Salipiger abyssi: one gene and its partner. The protein of the gene in region 1 interacts with the protein of each later gene in a pairwise test. Links are inferred from orthologs where the notes say so. Each region holds a gene or a part of one and is shown in the gene's direction. Other genes may lie near its edges.

Region 1 (10,053 bases):
AGGGCCGCGCGGTCACCGTCGCGGGCGGCGGCGACACCGTGGCGGCGCTGAACGCGGCAGGGGTCACGCAGGACTTCACCTATGTCTCCACCGCCGGTGGGGCATTCCTGGAATGGCTGGAAGGCAAGACGCTGCCCGGCATCGCGGCGCTTTGCGCGCCCAAGCAAGCGGCCTGAGGGAGGACCGAGAATGGCACTGATAACGCTCAGACAATTGCTGGATCACGCCGCCGAGAACAGCTACGGCGTGCCGGCCTTCAACATCAACAACATGGAACAGGGCCTCGCGATCATGGAGGCCGCGAAGACCACCGGCGCGCCGGTGATCCTGCAAGCCTCGCGCGGGGCGCGGAAATACGCCGGCGACGTGATGCTGCGCCACATGGTCGAGGCGCTGTGCGAGATGTATCCCGACAACCACGTCGTGATGCATCAGGACCATGGCAACAACGACGCCACCTGCCTCTCGGCGATCCGCCACGGCTTCACCAGCGTGATGATGGACGGCTCGCTGGAGGAGGACATGAAGACCCCCGCCAGCTACGAGTATAACGTCGAGATCACCCGCCGGGTGACCGAAGCCGCCCATGCGGTCGGCGCCTCGGTCGAGGGCGAGCTGGGGGTTCTGGGCTCGCTGGAGACCGGCGAGGCGGCGGCGGAGGACGGCTCGGGCGCCGAGGGCAAGCTGTCGCACGACCAGCTTCTGACCGATCCCGATCAGGCGGTGGAGTTCGTGCTGGCCACCAAATGCGATGCGCTGGCCATTGCCTGCGGCACCTCGCACGGCGCCTACAAGTTCACCCGCAAGCCCGATGGCGACATCCTGTCGATGAAGACCATCCAGGGCATCCACGAGAAGCTGCCGAACACGCATCTGGTGATGCACGGCTCCTCTTCGGTGCCGCAGTATCTTCAGGATCTCATCAACGCCCATGGCGGGCACATGCCGCAGACCTATGGCGTGCCGGTCGAGGAGATCGAGCACGGCATCCGCATGGGCGTGCGCAAGGTGAATATCGACACCGATTGCCGCATGGCGATGACCGGGCAGTACCGCCGGATCGCGCAGGAAAAGCCCGAGGAATTCGACCCGCGCAAATTCAACATCCCCGCGATGGAGGAGCTGACCAAGCTCTGCATCGACCGGTTCGAGCGCTTCGGCACCGCCGGTCAGGCCGCCAAGATCAGGCCGATCTCGCTCGATGAAATGGCGCACCGCTATGCCAGCGGCGCGCTCGCCCCCCGGATCGCCGCCGCCCACGCGGCCTGACCAGACCCCAGAGGAGGAAACCACCATGCTGGACAACGCCAAGACCGTCACCGACGCCAAGAAGCGCTATAGCGCGGGCGTGATGAAATATGCCCAGATGGGCTATTGGGAGCCGGATTACACGCCCAAGGAAACCGACATCATCGCGCTGTTCCGCATCACCCCGCAGGACGGTGTGGACGCGGTCGAGGCCGCCGCCGCCGTGGCGGGCGAAAGCTCCACCGCCACCTGGACCGTGGTCTGGACCGACCGGCTCACCGCCTGCGACAAGTACCGCGCCAAGGCCTACAGGGTGGACCCGGTGCCCAACAGCGAGGGCGAGTTCTTTGCCTATATCGCCTATGATCTCGATCTCTTCGAAGGCGGCTCCATCGCCAACCTGACCGCCTCGATCATCGGCAATGTCTTTGGCTTCAAGCCGCTGAAGGCTCTGCGGCTCGAGGACATGCGCCTGCCCGTGGCCTATGTGAAGACCTTTCAGGGGCCCGCCACCGGCATCGTGGTGGAGCGCGAACGGCTCAACGCCTATGGCCGCCCGCTGCTGGGTGCCACGGTGAAGCCCAAGCTCGGGCTTTCGGGGCGCAATTATGGCCGGGTGGTCTATGAGGCGCTGAAGGGCGGGCTCGATTTCACCAAGGATGACGAGAACATCAACAGCCAGCCCTTCATGCACTGGCGCGACCGGTTTCTCTATTGCATGGAGGCAGTCAACCGCGCCTCCGCCGCCACCGGCGAGGTGAAGGGCACCTATCTCAACGTCACCGCCGCGACGATGGAAGAGATGTACGAGCGGGCGGAATTCGCCAAGTCGCTGGGCTCGGTCGTCATCATGATCGACCTGGTGATCGGCTACACCGCGATCCAGTCCATGGCGAAATGGGCGCGGGACAATGACATGATCCTGCACCTGCACCGCGCGGGCCATTCGACCTATACCCGCCAGCGCTCGCACGGGGTGTCGTTCCGCGTCATCGCCAAATGGATGCGGCTTGCCGGGGTCGATCACCTGCATGCGGGCACCGTGGTGGGCAAGCTCGAGGGTGATCCGGCCACCACCAAGGGCTACTACGATATCTTCCGCGAGGAATATAATCCGATGGCGCTGGAGAACGGCATCTTCTTCGATCAGGACTGGGCCTCGCTCAACAAGATGATGCCGGTCGCCTCGGGCGGCATCCACGCCGGCCAGATGCACCAGCTGCTGACCTATCTGGGCGAGGATGTGGTGCTGCAATTCGGCGGCGGCACGATCGGCCACCCGCATGGCATCCAGGCGGGCGCCACGGCGAACCGCGTGGCGCTGGAGGCGATGGTCTTTGCCCGCAATGCCGGGCGCGACATCTGGAACGAGGGCGAGGACATCCTGCGCGACGCGGCCCGCACCTGCACGCCACTGAAACAGGCGCTCGACACCTGGAAGGACGTCACCTTCGATTACGCCTCGACCGACGCGCCCGATTTCGCGCCGACCCCCGAGGTTTCCGCCTGACCGATATCGGGGGAGAGAGGCCTCTCTCCCCCGCCCCCTCTCTGCGCCCGTGGCGCATCCCGACAGCGAAAGGACACATAATGCGACTGAAACAAGGTCAATTCAGCTTCCTGCCCGATCTCACCGACGACGACATCCGCACGCAGGCGCAATACGCCATCGACAACGGCTGGGCGGTCTCGGTGGAATATACCGACGATCCGCACCCGCGGAATTCCTACTGGGAGATGTGGGGCCACCCGATGTTCGACAATCCGGACGCGGCGGCGGTGGTCTATGAGGTCAACGAATGCCGCAAGGAGCATGGCGGGAAATATATCCGCGTGCTGGCCTTCGACGCGACCGCGGGCTGGGAATCGATCCGCATGAGCTTCATCGTGAACCGTCCCGCCGAGGAGCCCGGCTTCCGCGTGGTGCGGCAGGAAGGCGAGGGCCGCAGCATCCGCTACACGGTGGAAAGCTACGCGGTGCGCGAACCCGAGGGGGCGCGCTACGCCTGAGACGTCGGTGCCGGGGGCCTCGCGCCCCCGCCCGACCGGTCGCGGGACGGGCAGCGCCCCGTATGGATATTTTCAGCCAATGGAAGACAGGAAGGTCGCCCTCATGACTGCCGAGCCCAAGGAGATGACGCCGCAGACCGTGGATCTTGCCGCCGCCTACGAGGACTCCGGCGTGAAAGAGGTGCTGCGCGAGCTCGACGAGACGCTGATCGGCCTGGCGCCGGTCAAGAAGCGCATCAAGGAGACGGCGGCGCTGCTGCTGGTCGACCGCGCCCGGCGCGAGATGGGGCTCGCCACCGAGACCCCCACGCTGCACATGAGCTTCACCGGCAATCCCGGCACCGGCAAGACCACGGTGGCGCTGAAGATCGCCGATCTGCTGCATCGGCTGGGCTATGTGCGCAAGGGCCATCTGGTCACCGTTACCCGCGACGATCTGGTCGGCCAGTATATCGGCCACACCGCCCCCAAGACCAAGGAGGTGCTGAAGAAGGCCATGGGCGGGGTGCTCTTCATCGACGAGGCCTATTACCTCTACCGCCCGGAGAACGAACGCGACTACGGCCAGGAGGCCATCGAGATCCTGCTCCAGGTCATGGAGAACAACCGCGACGATCTGGTGGTGGTGCTGGCGGGCTATGCCGACCGGATGGACCGGTTCTTCGACTCCAACCCCGGTTTCCGCTCGCGCATCGCGCATCATATCGAATTTCCCGATTACAGCGACGACGAGCTGGCGCGGATCTCCGAGACCATGCTCGCCGAACAGAATTACGTCTTTGACGCGGGTGGCAAGCATGCGATGGAGGAGTATATCGGCAAGCGGCGCGCGCAGCCGCATTTCGCCAATGCGCGCTCCATCCGCAATGCGCTCGACCGGGCGCGGCTGCGGCAGGCCAACCGGCTGTTCGAGACCTCGACCGGCCCGCTCGACGCAAAGGCGCTGAGCACGATTACAGAGGCGGATATCCGCCCCAGCCGGGTCTTTCAGGGCGGGCTGGACGTGGACCGCGCGCATGAGGAGACACGCGCATGAGCTTTGACCGTTCCATCAAGATCGCCCCGTCGATCCTCTCGGCCGATTTCGCCAATTTCGGCGCCGAGATCCGGGCCATCGAGGCGCAGGGCGCCGACTGGGTGCATGTGGATGTGATGGACGGGCATTTCGTCCCGAACCTCACCTTCGGCCCGCCGGCGGTGAAGGCGTTCCGCCCGCATGTGAAAACCTTCATGGACGTGCATCTGATGATCGCGCCGGTCGATCCCTATATCGAGGCCTATGCCGAGGCCGGCGCCGACATGATCACCGCCCATGTGGAGGCCGGCCCGCATATCCATCGCACGCTTCAGGCGATCCGCGCGCAGGGGGTGAAATCGGGCGTGGTGCTGAACCCGGGCACGCCGGCGGAGGCGGTGGCCGATGTGCTCGATCTCTGCGACATGGTGCTGATCATGACGGTGAATCCCGGTTTCGGCGGGCAGAAATTCATCCATTCCGGCATCGAGAAGACGCGCAAGATCCGCCAGATGATCGGTGACCGCGAGATCCATATCCAGATCGACGGCGGCATCACCCCCGAGACCGCGCCGCTGGTGGTCGAGGCCGGCGCCGATGTGCTGGTGGCGGGTTCGGCGGTGTTCAAGGGCGGCTCGGTCGATGCGCCCGAGGTCTACGGCCAGAACATCCGCGCCATCCGCGAGGCGGCGGAGGGCGCGCGGGCAAAGGCGGCCTGAGCCATGGCCGCGATCCCGCCCGTCTGTCATTTCGGCTGGAAGGCGCCGGGCTTTTCCCTGCCCGGCACCGATGGCCGCCGCTACGGCTATGCGGATATCGCCGGCCCCAGGGGCACGCTGGTGATGTTCATCTGCAATCACTGCCCCTATGTGCTGGCGGTGCTCGACCGGATCATCCGCGACGCGCGCGACCTGCAGGCGCTCGGCATCGGTGTCGTGGCGATCTCGGCCAACGATGCCGAGGCCTATCCGCAGGACAGTTTCGAGAACATGAAACGCATGGCGGAGGAGCGCGGCTTTCCCTTCCCCTATCTTTATGACGCGGCGCAGGGCGTCGCACGCGCCTACGATGCCGCCTGCACGCCGGATTTCTTCGGCTTCGACGCGGGCGGCGGGCTGCAATATCGCGGCCGGCTCGACGCCTCGCGCCGCGAGGCCGGCCCGGCGGATCTGCGCCGCGATCTCTACGAGGCGATGAAACAGGTGGCCGAGACCGGCCATGGCCCGAGAGAGCAGATCCCCTCCATGGGCTGCTCGATCAAGTGGAAATCCGCCTGAGAGGCGCGCGCCCTGCGCGTCTTCTCTTTCCAAATACGCATGCTCCAGCGCCATCGCCGCGACCTTCCGGTCAGGGGCGCGACCTCCGCCACGAAGGATCTTCTCCGTGAATACCCCCATGAAAACCATCGTCTTCGACCTCGACGGCACGCTGATCGACAGCGCCCCCGACCTGCATCTCGCCGCCAATCTGGTGCTGCGCGACGAGGGCCTGCCCGAGATCAGCTTTGCACAGGCGCGCAGTTTCATCGGCAAGGGCGCGGGGGTGCTGATCAGCCGGGTCATGCAGGCGGTGGGCCTGGGCGACGATCCGGCGGAACACGCCCGCCTGCTGGCGAAGTTCATGAGCCACTACGAGGGCGAGCCCGCGCATACGCTCGTCTATCCCGGCGTGATGGACGCGCTGGGGCGGCTCGAAGCGATGGGCTGCGCCATGGGGCTCTGCACCAACAAGCCGGGCGAACCGACGGCGATCGCGCTGCGGCATTTCGGCTTCGACCGCTTCCTCGGCAAGGTCGCCAGCGCCGACACCTTGCCCCAGCGCAAGCCCGATCCGGCGCCGCTTTTGCATGTGATGCGCGACCTTGGCGCCGAGACGGCGCTCTATGTGGGCGACAGCGAGGTCGACGCGGAGACGGCGGAGCGCGCCGGCCTGCCCTTCGCACTCTATACCGAAGGCTATCGCAAGACGCCGGTGGCGGAACTCTACCACAGCTATGTTTTCGATCATTTCGACCAGCTGCCGGATCTGGTTGCCCAACACTTCGCCGACGTGAAGGCATGACGCCCGCGGCGCTCATCTTCGATGTCGACGGCACGCTGGCCGAGACCGAGGAGACGCACCGGCAGGCCTTTAACGAAACCTTCGCCGCGGAGGGGCTGGGCTGGCACTGGACGCGGGAGGCATACCGGCGCCTGCTGCGCACCACCGGCGGCAAGGAGCGCATCCGCGCCTGGCTGGCTGAGACCGGGGAGACCGTGCCGGATGTCGCGGCCCTGCACGCGGCCAAGACAAGGCGCTATGTGCAGATCCTGCAAACCGGCGGGCTGCGCCTGCGCGAGGGTGTGGCCGAACTGATCGACGCAGCCCGGGCAAGCGGGTTGCGTGTCGCGGTGGCCACCACCACCAGCCGGCCGAATGTCGAGGCGCTCTGTCAATGCTGCTGGGGCAGCCCGGGCGATGCCGTCTTCGACGTGATCGCGGCGGGCGACGAGGTGGCGGCGAAGAAACCGGCGCCGGATGTCTACCTGCTGGCGCTCCACCGGCTGGGCCTGCCCGCAAGCAACGCGCTGGCGCTGGAGGACAGCCGCAACGGGGTGCTATCGGCGCGCGGCGCGGGGCTGGAGGTGCTGGTGACACCCTCGGTCTACACAGAAGGCGAGGCGTTCGACGGCGCGCTGGTGCTGGGCTCGCTGCGCCACGATGCGCTGCCGGAGGGGTTGCGCGGGCTGTTTTCCGCCCGCGCCTGAGCAAATTCCTTCGAAGGAATTTGCAAGACCCTTCGAAGGGTCTTGGCCGCCCCCACCGTCACGACAAAGGCTTCACCGCCACGAGGTCGATCAGCGCCGAGCGCCCGACATGGCCGCCGCCCTCGTCGAGCTCCGCCTCATAGGCTTCGAGCTCGCGGATCTCCAGATCGCCAAAGGCTTCGCGCAGCAGCTCGGGCGTATAGAGGTTCTCCACCGCCTTCGGCCCGCCTGTGCCATAATCAAGCTGTTTCGGCGTGTAGCCGTGCAGCATCAGCACGCCACCGGGTTTCACCGCGCGTTTCATCCGCTCGAAAAGCCGCGCCCGCGCCTCAGGGCCGACGAACTGGATGAACACGCCCAGCACCAGATCGAACCGTGCCTCGGGCCAGGCCCAGTGCTCGATATCGGCCACCTCATAGGCCACCGCGACCCCGCGCTCATGCGCGAGCGCCCGCGCTTTCTCCACCGCCGTGGGCGCCCCGTCCCAGGCGATCACCTTCAGGCCCTTTTCCGCCAGGAACACCGAGTTGCGCCCCTCGCCATCGGCCACCGAGAGCGCAAACTCCCCCCGCTTCAGCCAGCTTTCGTGCCGGCGTAGGAAGGCCGCCGGCTCGCGCCCGAACACGTAATCCTCGGTATTGTAGCGCTCTTCCCACATGCGGATCTCCATATCTGTTGCCTCAGAGACCTAGGCGCGCGCGCCTGACGAAACAAGCCGGGGTCTGTAACCTTCCCCACCGGAATGTCATTTGACCGGCGCCGGCGGCGCTTGCCATAAGCATCGGAAATGCCGACAAAAGCCGGCTCAGGGAGGCCCGCCAATGAAATCCGTCATCGCCGCCGCAACACTGGCCGCCACGCTCGCCCTGCCCGCCTGGGCAGACCCCGACCCCGCCGACTGGCAGGCGGTGCGCGAGGCGGCGCAGGGCCAGACCGTCTACTGGAACGCCTGGGGCGGCTCGGACTCGGTCAACGCCTTCATCGCCTGGATCGGCGCGCAGGCGGCGGATCGGGGCGTGACGCTGGAACATGTCAAGCTCAGCGACACCGCCGAGGCGGTGAGCCGCGTGCTGGCGGAAAAGACCGCCGGCAGGGATACGGGTGGCGGCATCGACCTCATCTGGATCAATGGCGAGAATTTCGCCGCGATGAAGGAAGAGGGCCTGCTCTTCGGCCCCTGGGCCGAGGCGCTGCCCAACCGCGCGCTGACCGATCCCGAGAACGCGGCACTTTCGGCGGATTTCACCGTACCCACCGACGGGCTGGAAAGCCCCTGGGGCACAGCACAGCTCGTCTTCTACCACGACAGCGCCCGCCTGCCCGAGCCGCCGCGCTCGATGTCGGCGCTGCTCGACTGGGCAGAGGACAACCCGGGCCGCTTCGCCTTTCCGCAGCCGCCGGATTTCCTCGGCTCGACCTTCCTGAAACAGGCGCTGATCGAGCTGACGCCGGATCGCGACGCGCTGTCGCTGCCGGTGACGCAGGCCGATTACGCCGCCGTCACCGCGCCGCTCTGGGAGTTCATGGACGCCCTTACCCCGCTGCTCTGGCGTCAGGGCCGGGCCTATCCGCAGAACAGCGCGCGGCTCATTCAGCTCATGGCCGATAACGAGATCGACATCGGCTTCGAGTTCAACCCCAACGCCGCCGCCAATGCCATCGCCAACGGCCAGCTTCCGGACAGCGTGCGCAGCCATGTGCATGAGGGCGGCACGCTGGGCAATGCCAGCTTTGTCGCCATCCCCTACAACGCCAATGCCAGGGAAGGCGCGATGGTGGTGGCCAATATCCTGCTCTCGCCCGAGGCGCAGGCGCGCATGGCCGATCCGGAGATCTGGGGGCTGGGCACCGTGCTCGACATGACGCGGCTCGACGATGCCGACCGCGCCCGCTTCGAGGCCATCGCCGCCGGCCCCGCCACGCTGAGCGCCGCCGAGCTCGGCGCCCCCCTGCCCGAGCCGCACCCGTCCTGGATGGAGCGGCTGGAGGAAGACTGGGCGGCACGCTACGGGATCGCCGAGTAAGGTGTTACGGCTCGCCCCGGCCCTGACGCTGCTGGTGATGCTCGGCCCGGTGGCGGCGGGCTTGGCGGGCACGCTGCTGCCCGCCTTCGGGGTGATGCCGGCGCTGGGGCGGATCGAGCCCGGGCTGATGCCCTTCCGCGATCTCATGGCCTGGCCCGGCCTGCCGCGCGCCATGGCGCTGAGCGCCGGCACCGGGCTCGCCGCCACGGCGCTGGCGCTCGGGCTCACCGTGCTGATCTGCGCCGGCTGGCAGGGCACACGCGCCTTTCGCTGGCTGGAGCGGGCGCTGTCGCCGCTGCTCTCGGTGCCACATGCCGCCGCCGCCTTCGGGCTGGCCTTCCTGATCGCGCCGTCGGGCTGGATCGCCCGCGCAATCGCCCCGCTCGCCGGCTGGGAACGCCCGCCCGATCTGCTAATCCTGCAAGACCCGCTGGGTCTGTCGCTGATCGCCGGGCTGGTGGTCAAGGAAGTGCCCTTCCTGCTGCTGATGACGCTGGCCGCGCTGCCGGCGCTGCGCCCGGGCCAGAGCCTCGCCACCGCGCGCAGCCTCGGCTACGGGCGCAGCACCGGCTGGCTGCTGACGGTGTTCCCGAGGCTCTATCCGCAGATCCGCCTGCCGGTCTATGCGGTGCTGGCCTTTTCCATGAGCGTGGTCGACGTGGCGCTGATCCTCGGGCCGAGCACGCCGCCGACGCTCTCGGTGCAGGTGCTGCGCTGGATGAACGATCCGGATCTGGCGCTGCGCCTGCGCGCCGCCGCCGGGGCGCTGCTGCAACTGGCGCTGACCGTCGCGGCGCTGGGGCTCTGGCGGCTGGGCGAGGCGGTGGTTGCAGGGCTGGGCCGGAGCCGGATCGCGACGGGCCGGCGCGGCGCGCGCGACGGCGCGCTGCGGGGCGTGTCGCTGCTGCTCGGCGCGCTCTCGGCGGCGGCGGTGGTTCTCGGGCTCGCGGCGCTCGCCGTGTGGTCGCTGGCGGGGTTCTGGGGCTTTCCGGCGCTGCTGCCCGACGCG
Region 2 (9,963 bases), 1.0 Mb from region 1 along the record:
GTTTCGAACACGATGGCGATCCGCCCTGGTATCGCGCGCCCAAGGACTATCCCGAGGGGGTCATCGCCAGCTTTTCCTCGCACGATCTGCCCACCTGGAAGGGTTGGCGCGAGGGGCGCGAGATCCTGCTGCGCCGAGAGATCGGCATCCTCCCGCCGGAGCATGTGGACGGCATGCTCTCGTGGCGCGGTCGCGAGGTCGAGGGGATGGACGGCGCCACCTCGCCCTATCGCAATGGCTATGGCCCCGAGGCGCCGGAGGCGATGGCGGCGCTGCTGGCGGAAACCGCCGCCTGCATGACGGCGTTACAGGTCGAGGATATTCTGGGCATGGACAATCAGCCGAACCTGCCGGGAACGGTGTCCGAATACCCGAACTGGCGCCAGCGCCTGCCCGCCTCGCCGGAAGAGATCGCCGCCTCGCCGGTGCTTGCAAATGCCGCTCGGATCATGAAACGTGCCGGGCGATAGGAGACCTGATTTATGACCACCATTCGTACCGTCCCCACCGAGCCGATCGAAGGCCAGAAACCCGGCACCTCGGGGCTGCGCAAGAAGACACCGGTGTTCCAGACCCACCATTATCTGGAGAACTTTGTTCAAAGCATCTGGAACGGCATCGGCGGCGTCGCGGGCAAGACGCTGGTTCTCGGCGGCGACGGGCGGCATTTCAACAGCCAGGCGGCGCAGGTTGTGCTGCGCATGGCCGCCGCCGGCGGCGCGAAAAAGGTGATCGTCGGCAAACGCGCGATCCTGTCGACCCCCGCCGCGTCGAACCTGATCCGCACGCGCGGCGCCGATGGTGGCATCATCCTCTCGGCCAGCCACAATCCCGGCGGGCCCGAGGGCGATTTCGGGGTGAAATACAACACCGCCAATGGTGGCCCGGCCCCCGAGGGCGTGACCGCAAAGATCTTTGACGCGACCAAAGAGATCGCCGAATTCGCCATCACCGAGAGCCAGGATATCGGCTTGCGCATGACCGATACGGTGAGCCTGGGAGAGATGGAGATCGAGATCGTCGACCCGGTCGATGATTACGCCGCGCTGATGGCGGAGCTTTTCGATTTCGATGCCATCCGCGCGCTGTTCCGCTCCGGCTTCCGCATGCGGTTCGACGCGATGCACGCGGTGACCGGCCCCTATGCGACGCGCATCCTCGAAGAGATGCTGGGCGCACCGCCGGGCACGGTGATCAACTCGATCCCCCTGCCCGATTTCGGCGGCGGCCACCCCGACCCGAACCCGACCTGGGCCAAGACGCTCTGGGACGAGATGATGAGTGAGACCGGCCCGGATTTCGGCGCGGCCTCGGATGGCGACGGCGACCGCAACATGATCGTCGGGCGGCAATGCTATGTCTCGCCCTCCGACAGCCTCGCGGTGCTGGCGGCGAATGCCACGCTGGTGCCCGGCTACAAGGACGGGCTGAAGGGCGTGGCACGCTCCATGCCCACCAGCGCCGCGGTGGACCGGGTCGCCGAAAAGCTCGGCATCGACTGTTACGAGACACCCACCGGCTGGAAGTTCTTCGGCAACCTGCTGGATGCGGGCCGCGCCACGCTTTGCGGCGAGGAGAGCTTTGGCACCGGCTCCGACCATGTGCGCGAAAAAGACGGGCTCTGGGCGGTGCTGTTCTGGCTGAACGTGCTGGCGGTGAAGAAACTCTCGGTCAGCGAATTGATGGCAGCGCATTGGGCCGAATACGGGCGCAACTACTATTCCCGCCACGATTATGAGGCAGTGGACAGCGACGCCGCCAGCGGGCTGATGGCGCATGTGCGCGGCCAGCTCGCCTCCCTGCCCGGCCAGAGCTTTGGCGCGCTGACGGTCGAGAGCGCCGACGAGTTTGCCTATGACGATCCGGTGGACGGCTCGCGCGCCGAGGGCCAGGGCCTGCGCGTGGGCTTTGAAGGCGGCGCGCGGCTGGTGCTGCGGCTTTCCGGCACCGGCACCGAGGGCGCGACGCTGCGGGTCTATCTCGAAAAGCTGGAGAGCGATCCCGACGCGTTCGGCCTCGATCCGCAGGAGGCGCTGGCCGAGGTCATTGCCGCCGCCGAGGCGATTGCCGAGATCACATCCCGCACCGGACGCGACGCGCCCGACGTCATCACCTGACCGCGCATGGACACGCTTCGCGCCATTCTGCTGATGGTGCTTGCCATGGCGTTGCTCGCCTGTAGCGACGCCTTTCTCAAGCTCGCGTCGCAACATGCTCCTGTCGGGCAGGTCATGGCCATGCTCAGCCTTGGCGGCACTGCGCTGTTCATCGTCTTCGCCCGGCTGCGGCGGGTAAAGCTGCGCCTTGCGGAGGTGTTCGAGCGGATCGTGATCCTGCGCAACGCCTTCGAGATCATCGGCGCCGCCGGCATGATCGTGGGCCTGTCGAAGATCCCGCTGTCGCTGATGGCGGCGATCATGCAGACCGCGCCGCTGGTGGTGACGGTGGGCGCCGCGATCTTCCTGCAAGAGCCGGTGGGCTGGCGCCGCTGGACCGCGATCGGCGTCGGGCTCGCAGGCATGCTGATGGTGATCCGCCCCTTCGGCGCCGAGTTCACCGGCTGGGAGATCTTTCCGGTGATCGGCGTCACCGGGCTCGCCGCGCGCGACCTGGTGACGCGCATGGTGCCCCAGCGCATCCATTCTCTGGCGGTCTCGACCTATGGCTTCGCCGCGATCTTCCCGGTGGGGCTCGCGCTGATGCTGATCTCTCCCGCGCCCTTCGCGGCCTCGCCGCCGGTCTTTCTCTACATGGCCGGGGCCATCGCGGTGACCACGGCGGGCTATCTCTCGGTGACCACGGCGATGCGTATGGCGACGGTCTCGGCGGTGGCGCCGTTCCGCTATACGCGGCTGATCTTCACCACCGGGCTCGGCATGGCGATATTCGCCGAACGCCCGGACGGCTGGACGCTTGCCGGATCGGCGCTGATCCTCGGCGCGGGGCTCTACAGCTATCTGCGCGAACGCCGGCTGAGCCGCGCCGCCATGATCTGAGCCGCCACGCTCAGGGCGCCGGCCCGTCCAGCACCGCGATTCCCGGCGGCATTGGCCTGCCGCTGCCATCGACCGAGACGGTCTCGCGCATGCGCGGCAGCGCCTGCGGCATCTCTTGCTGCACCCAGGCGATGAGCTTTTCGCGGATCTCGCAGCGCAGCTCATAGGTCACCGGCGCGTTTTTGGCCGAGGCCAGAACCCGCACCTCCATCACCCGCTCGCGGAAATCGGTGACCTGCACCGCGAAAACCTCGCCATCCCAGCGCTCCGAGCCCTCGACCACCCGTTTCGCCTCTTCCCGAAGGGCCGAAATATCGGCGGTGTGGTCGAGATAGAGCATCACCACCCCAATGAGCGACGAGGTGTCCCGCGTCCAGTTCTGAAAGGGCTGCTCGATGAAATACGAGAGCGGCACCACGAGGCGGCGCCAGTCCCAGATCTTGATCACCACATAGCTGCCGGTGATCTCCTCGACCTCGCCCCACTCGCCCTCGACGATCACCGCGTCACCGATGCGGATCGGCTGGGTCACGGCAAGCTGCACCCCGGCGATGAGGTTCTTCAGCACCGGTTGCAGCGCGAAACCCACGACAATGCCCGCAGCCCCCGCAGAGGCCAGCAGCGACACGCCCCATTGCCGCACGCCCTCGAAGGTCATCAGGATCGCCGAGGCCGCGACCACGGTAATAATCCAGCCCACCAGCCGCACCAGGATGCGGCTCTGCGTGACATGTTTGCGGGCGAGGTAACTGTCCTCCGCCCCCAGCGTGAACTTGCGCAGATGCACCGTCGTCCAGATATGCAGCGCCGTGTGCAGCACCCAGGCCACCAGCACCATGAAGGCGATGAGCAGCGCGTGCTGCGCCAGATCGGCGCCGTCCGGGTCGAGCGGCGCCACCGGCACGCCCACGCTCAGCGCCGCGACCACCAGCCCCAGCCGCAAGGGCCGGCGGGTGCGCGCGACGAGGCTGCGCCAGAACAGATCCTTCCTGGCCACCGCCCGGGTGAGCAGCGCAAAGACCACGCGAAAGGTCATCACCCCGACCAGAAAGGCCAGCCCCAGCACCGCAAGCGGCATCGCCCAGTCCGGCAGCACCGGCAGCAGCCGCTCGATATCGCTGGTGATCACCTCGACCTGCTGTTCGAGCTGTTCCAGTTCCTCTTCCATGACGCCTCCTGTCCCCCCGGCGCCCCTGCGGCCGCCGGCGGATCCGATCCGTTGTCATTGCTGCGTTGCAAAAGAATTAGCTGCGCTGCGGCATTTGGCAAAACAAAGCGCGCGCACCCTGCCCCCGTTAGCGCAATCTGCTGCCGGTTCGGGCCGTTAGCGCCAGCGCAAGTTTACATTCGTGCCCTGCCTGCTATAGCTCGCCCGAACCTATGCTGGACCTAAGGGACGGACCTTCATGAGCACCATCATCGACATTCACGCCCGCGAGATCCTCGACAGCCGGGGCAATCCCACCGTCGAAGTCGACGTCACCCTGGAAGACGGCGCAATGGGCCGTGCCGCGGTGCCCTCGGGCGCCTCGACCGGCGTGCATGAGGCGCATGAGCGCCGCGACGGCGACAAATCGCGCTATATGGGCAAGGGCGTTCTGGAAGCGGTGGCCGCGGTCAACGGCGAGATCGCCGAGGCGCTGGTGGGCTTCGACGCCACCGAGCAGCAGGCCATCGACGGCGCGATGATGGAGCTCGACGGCACCGACAACAAGGGCCGGCTCGGCGCCAACGCCATCCTCGGCGTGTCTCTGGCGGTGGCCAAGGCGGCGGCGGAATTCACCGCGCAGCCGCTTTACCGCTATGTCGGCGGCACCTCCGCCCGCGTCCTGCCGGTGCCGATGATGAACATCATCAATGGCGGCGAGCATGCCGACAACCCGATCGACATCCAGGAATTCATGATCATGCCGGTGGCGGCGGAGAACATCCGCGAGGCCGTGCGCATGGGCTCGGAAGTGTTCCACACGCTGAAGAAAGAGCTCTCGGCGGCGGGCATGTCCACCGGTCTCGGCGACGAGGGCGGCTTTGCCCCCGAGCTGGGCTCGACCCGCGACGCGCTCGATTTCATCCTGAAGAGCATCGAAAAGGCCGGCTACAAGCCCGGCGAGGATATCTACCTGGCGCTCGACGCCGCCTCGACCGAGTATTTCAAGGACGGCAAATACGAGATGAAGGGCGAAGGCCTGTCGCTCACCTCCGCCGAGAATGTCGATTATCTCGCCAAGCTCTGCGCCGATTACCCGATCATCTCCATCGAGGACGGTTGCGCCGAGGATGACTGGGACGGCTGGAAGATCCTCACCGAGAAGCTGGGCGACAAGGTGCAGCTCGTGGGGGACGACCTCTTCGTGACCAACCCGGAACGCCTGGCCATGGGCATCGAACAGGGCGTCGCCAACTCCATGCTGGTCAAGGTGAACCAGATCGGCTCGCTGTCGGAGACGCTGAAGGCGGTCGATATGGCCCATCGCGCGCGCTACACCAATGTGATGTCGCACCGCTCGGGCGAGACCGAGGACGCCACCATTGCCGATCTCGCCGTCGCCACCAATTGCGGGCAGATCAAGACCGGCTCGCTGGCGCGCTCGGACCGGCTGGCCAAGTACAACCAGCTGATCCGTATCGAGGAACTGCTGGGCGACGTGGCCGAATATGCGGGCAAGTCGATCCTGCGCTGAGGCCGGTATCAAATCTCTTCGAAGAGATTTGCAAATTCTTTCCAAGGAATTTGCGCGGGGCGGCGACCGAAAGGCGCCGCCCCGATGCGTTTACGAGGCCGCCTTGTCCTCGACAGCCTCCGCCAGCGCCTCGGCCCGTGCCGCCATCTCGGCCAGGGTTTCCGTCACGCTCGCGGGAATGACCGGCACCTCGACCCGCTCCGGCTCCGGTGCCGGGCGATTGCGCAGGTCGCGCAGTTCCTCTGCCATTTCGCCCAGCTTGTCCTCGGCGGCGCGCAGCCGGTCCTCTAGACCCGCCGTCTTGTCCGCCAGCATCAGCCCGGCCATCAGCAGCATGCGCGATTCCGGCATGCGCCCGATCTGGTCCACCAGCACCTGCGCCTCGGTGTCGAGCATGCGCGCGGCGGTGAGCAGATACTGCTCCTCGCCCTGCTGACAGGCGACATCGAATGTCCGCCCGCCAATGGTGATCTGCACTTCCATCTGGCTCATTGCACGGCCTCCCCGCCCGATGCCGCATCCGTACCGGCGGCCTCTGCCAGCACCGGCTCCAGCGCGCCCAGAACGGCGCGCATCTCGGCCTCCTCGGCGGCACGCGCGGCGCGCAGCGCCTCCAGCTCCGCCAGCATCGCCTTGTTGATCAGATGCGGCTCGCCGACATTGGCCTCCAGCGCCGCGCGCATCTCTTCGCTGGTGCGGCGCAGCATGTCGTTCGACAAGCGCAGCCGCTGCAATTCCGTGTCGAGCTCGGCCATGCCTTCGCGCTGCGCGGCAAGCTGCTCCTGCAGCGCCGCGTCGGGCTCGGGCGCCGGCGCAGGTGTCACCTGCTCCTCAAGCCGGACATGCAGCATCCTCACCCGCTCCTCGAGCTGGGCATTGGCCATCTTCTCCTCGTCGAGCGCCACCTGAAGAGCGGCGATCTCGGCCTCCGCCGCGCCGCTGTCCACCGGCTCGGCAGGCGCGTCCGGCACGGGCTCGGGCTCCGGTACAGGTGCGGGCGCGGCGGACAAGCCCTCCACCCCCTGTGAAATACGGTCCAGCGCCCGCGTGATGCGCGACTGCAACTCGTCGATCTGGGTCATCTTGCCCTCTCTACTATCTGCCTTCAGGGCCTGTCTCGCCGCCAGATACGAATCGGCACCGCCCCGTTTCGGTCGAGTTTAGCAAGCGCAATGAAAAATTGCGCCCCTATATGTTCCAAGGTGTTATAGGGCAGAGTTCATCCGATGCCAGTGCAATGGTGGCGCAAACGCTTGAACTTCGGGGGAACGCTGCTATTAGCCCGGAAACGCCTGTGGGAAGAGAGGACGCCCCCGTGGATATCAATGCCCTTCGCGACGCACATCCCGATCACTGGAATCGCGCAGCCGCGATCCGCGTGCTGACGCTCGACGCGGTGGCCGCAGCCAATTCCGGCCATTCCGGCATGCCCATCGGCATGGCTGACGTGGCCACGGTTCTGTGGTCCAAACACCTGAAATTCGATGCGAAAAACCCGGCATGGCCGGATCGCGACCGGTTCATCCTGTCGGCGGGCCACGGCTCGATGCTGATCTATTCGCTGCTCTATCTCAGCGGTGACGAACAGATCACGCTCGACGAGATCAAGAATTTCCGCCAGTGGGACTCGCGCACCGCCGGGCATCCGGAAAACACCCACGCCGCCGCCATCGAGATGACCACCGGGCCGCTCGGCCAGGGCATCGCCACCTCGGTCGGCTTCGCCATGGCCGAGGAAATGCTGCGCGCCCGCTTCGGCAAGGGCGCGGTCGATCACCACACCTATGTGATCGCCGGCGACGGCTGCCTGATGGAAGGCGTCAGCCAGGAGGCCATCGGCATCGCCGGACGCTACGGGCTCGGCCGGCTGGTCGTGTTCTGGGACAACAACGACATCACCATCGACGGCAAGGTGTCGCTCTCCGACCGCACCGATCAGGTCCAGCGCTTCAAGGCCGCCGGCTGGCATGTGCAGGAGATCGACGGCCACGATCCCGAGGCCATCGACGCCGCCATCGTCGCGGCCAAGGCCGCACGCGATGTGCCCTCGATGATCGCCTGCAAGACCCATATCGCCCTGGGCCACGCCGCGCAGGACACCTCCAAGGGCCATGGCGCGCTGACCAATGCCGAGCAGAACGCCGAGGCCAAGGCGCTCTGGGGCTGGACCACCGGCCCGTTCGAGGTGCCCGCCGAGATCAAGTCCTGGTGGGAAGAGGTCGGCAGCCGCGGCGCCACGGCGCGCGGCGAGTGGGAAACCCGCCTCGCCGCCCTGTCGGACCGCAAGCAGGCGGAATTCGCCCGCGTCACGGCCGGTGAGGCACCGAAAAAGCTCTCCTCGGTGATCCGCGCGCTGAAAAAGCAGAACTCCGAAGCCGCGCCCAAGGTGGCGACCCGCAAGGCCTCGGAAATGGTGCTGGAAGTGGTCAACCCGGTGATGCCCGAGACCGTGGGCGGCTCCGCCGATCTCACCGGCTCGAACAACACCAAGACCGGCGACATGGGGGTGTTCGACACCACCGACCGCAAGGGCCGGTATGTCTACTGGGGCATCCGCGAACACGGCATGGCGGCGGCGATGAACGGGCTGGGCCTGCATGGCGGGCTGCGCCCCTATGGCGGCACCTTCATGGCCTTCACCGATTATGCCCGCCCGGCGATGCGCCTCGCCGCGCTGCAAAAGACGCCGACGGTGTTCGTCATGACCCATGACAGCATCGGGCTCGGCGAGGACGGCCCGACGCACCAGCCGATCGAGCATCTGGCAATCTCGCGCGCCACGCCGAACATGCTGGTCTTCCGCCCCGCCGACGTGATCGAGACCGCCGAGGCCTGGGAGATCGCGCTGACGCAGACCGAGACGCCTTCGGTGCTGTCGCTGACCCGGCAGAACGTGAAAACCGTGCGCACCCAGCACAAGACCAATAACCTCGTCGAGAAAGGCGCCTATGTGCTGGCCGATGCCGAGGGCAAGCGTCAGGTGATCCTGATGGCCACCGGCTCCGAGGTCGAGATCGCGCTGGCGGCGCGGGATCTGCTTCAGGCCGAAGGCATCGGCACCCGCGTGGTCTCGATGCCCTGCTGGGAGCTTTTCGAGGCGCAGGACGAGGCCTATCGCAAGCGCGTGCTGCCGGGAGGCCCGGTGCGCGTGGCGGTCGAGGCCGCGGCGCGGTTCGGCTGGGACAAATGGCTGCTCGGCGAGCGCGGGCGCGAGGCCAAGGCGGCGTTTGTCGGTATGGAGAGCTTCGGTGCGTCGGCGCCTGCGGATGTGCTCTACGAGAAATTCGGCATCACCGCCGAGGCCGTGGCCGAGAAGGCCAAAGCGCTGCTCTGAGCTCTGAAAGCAGCCCCCGGGAATCTTCGGGGGCTGCCTTCATTGCGAGATCAATCCCCTCACCATTGGCCCGGAATCAAGGGCGTAGCCCGCCGGGCCCAGCGGCTGCCCGTCCCGGCGGGCTGCCGCTTTGGTGAAGCTGGTGCTCAGCTGAGAGATCTTTCGGATCTGGCAGGGGTAAATCAAGGAATTCAGACCGTCGGTGCGGCACCCCACGGGCAGCCGCCGGGCCCGGCTTGCGTTGCGCTCATAGTCTCTGAGGGCAACTTCCGATAGAGATGCCGCATCCGTGCGGTCCAAGAGTGCTAAGGCGGCCTGTGGGACCGCCTGTTTCATCGGTCATATGACAATCAATGCGCCGCGCGCTTACCGGCAAAGAGCGGCATCACCAGCTTGGTCACCACCGGCACCAGCACCACGCCCCAGATGAGCCCCAGCACCCCGTCGATCGTGGCTGTGGTCGTCCAGAGCGCCGCGCCTTCGAGCTCCGGCCCCACCAGATGCGCCACCGCTTCGGCGGCGTGGTGGATCGTCTCCTCCGGCAGGTGCCAGCCCATCTGCGCCAGCGAATGCACGATGATCGAACCGCCGACCCAGAGCATCGCCACGGTGCCCACGGTGGAGAGCAGTTTCATCACCCAGGGCATGCCCTTGACGATGCTGCGCCCCAGCGCGCGGGTGACGCCCAAGCGACCCACCCGGGTCAGCCACAGCCCGACATCGTCCATCTTCACGATCACCGCCACCGCGCCATAGACCAGCGCTGTGATGCCAAGCCCCACAAGCGCCAGCACAACCGCCTGAATCCAGACCTCGCCGCTTTCTATGGTCGAGAGCGCCAGCGTCATGATCTCCGCCGACAGAATGAAATCGGTCTTGATCGCGCCCTTGACCCGCTGCTCTTCGAGATGCGCCGGATCGCCCACATCGTGGCTGCCATCGGGTCCGCCGG

Evidence for each region.
Region 2: the proteins of rpe (region 1) and eno interact in binary tests that used the Escherichia coli proteins (3 or more experiments, as listed by UniProt). The link is inferred for Salipiger abyssi from one-to-one orthologs.

What each region holds. Positions count from the first base shown.
Region 1 is NZ_CP015093.1:2,868,136-2,878,188, reverse strand. What follows is about bases 3,187-6,141. They hold rpe (ribulose-phosphate 3-epimerase), read left to right. Parts: upstream 3,187-4,290; coding sequence 4,291-4,992; downstream 4,993-6,141. Other genes in these bases: gph (phosphoglycolate phosphatase), read left to right, coding at 5,669-6,141; Ga0080574_RS17520 (thioredoxin family protein), read left to right, coding at 4,996-5,550; cbbX (CbbX protein), read left to right, coding at 3,362-4,294; Ga0080574_RS17535 (ribulose bisphosphate carboxylase small subunit), read left to right, coding at 3,187-3,258. In the rest of the region: Ga0080574_RS17550 (phosphoglycerate kinase), read left to right, coding at 1-176; fba (class II fructose-bisphosphate aldolase), read left to right, coding at 190-1,269; Ga0080574_RS17540 (form I ribulose bisphosphate carboxylase large subunit), read left to right, coding at 1,295-2,758; more of Ga0080574_RS17535, read left to right, coding at 2,839-3,186; more of gph, read left to right, coding at 6,142-6,334; Ga0080574_RS17510 (HAD family hydrolase), read left to right, coding at 6,331-7,020; Ga0080574_RS17505 (class I SAM-dependent methyltransferase), read right to left, coding at 7,079-7,678; Ga0080574_RS17500 (ABC transporter substrate-binding protein), read left to right, coding at 7,842-9,044; Ga0080574_RS17495 (ABC transporter permease), read left to right, coding at 9,082-10,053. UniProt on the Escherichia coli protein: Catalyzes the reversible epimerization of D-ribulose 5-phosphate to D-xylulose 5-phosphate.
Region 2 is NZ_CP015093.1:3,873,303-3,883,265, forward strand. Bases 3,675-6,539 are described here. They hold eno (phosphopyruvate hydratase), read left to right. Parts: upstream 3,675-4,402; coding sequence 4,403-5,677; downstream 5,678-6,539. Other genes in these bases: Ga0080574_RS22405 (mechanosensitive ion channel family protein), read right to left, coding at 3,675-4,164; Ga0080574_RS22415 (cell division protein ZapA), read right to left, coding at 5,768-6,169; Ga0080574_RS22420 (hypothetical protein), read right to left, coding at 6,166-6,539. Also shown: malQ (4-alpha-glucanotransferase), read left to right, coding at 1-470; Ga0080574_RS22395 (alpha-D-glucose phosphate-specific phosphoglucomutase), read left to right, coding at 483-2,117; Ga0080574_RS22400 (DMT family transporter), read left to right, coding at 2,124-2,996; more of Ga0080574_RS22405, read right to left, coding at 3,007-3,674; more of Ga0080574_RS22420, read right to left, coding at 6,540-6,759; tkt (transketolase), read left to right, coding at 6,993-9,011; Ga0080574_RS22435 (DUF808 domain-containing protein), read right to left, coding at 9,362-9,963. UniProt on the Escherichia coli protein: Catalyzes the reversible conversion of 2-phosphoglycerate (2-PG) into phosphoenolpyruvate (PEP). It is essential for the degradation of carbohydrates via glycolysis.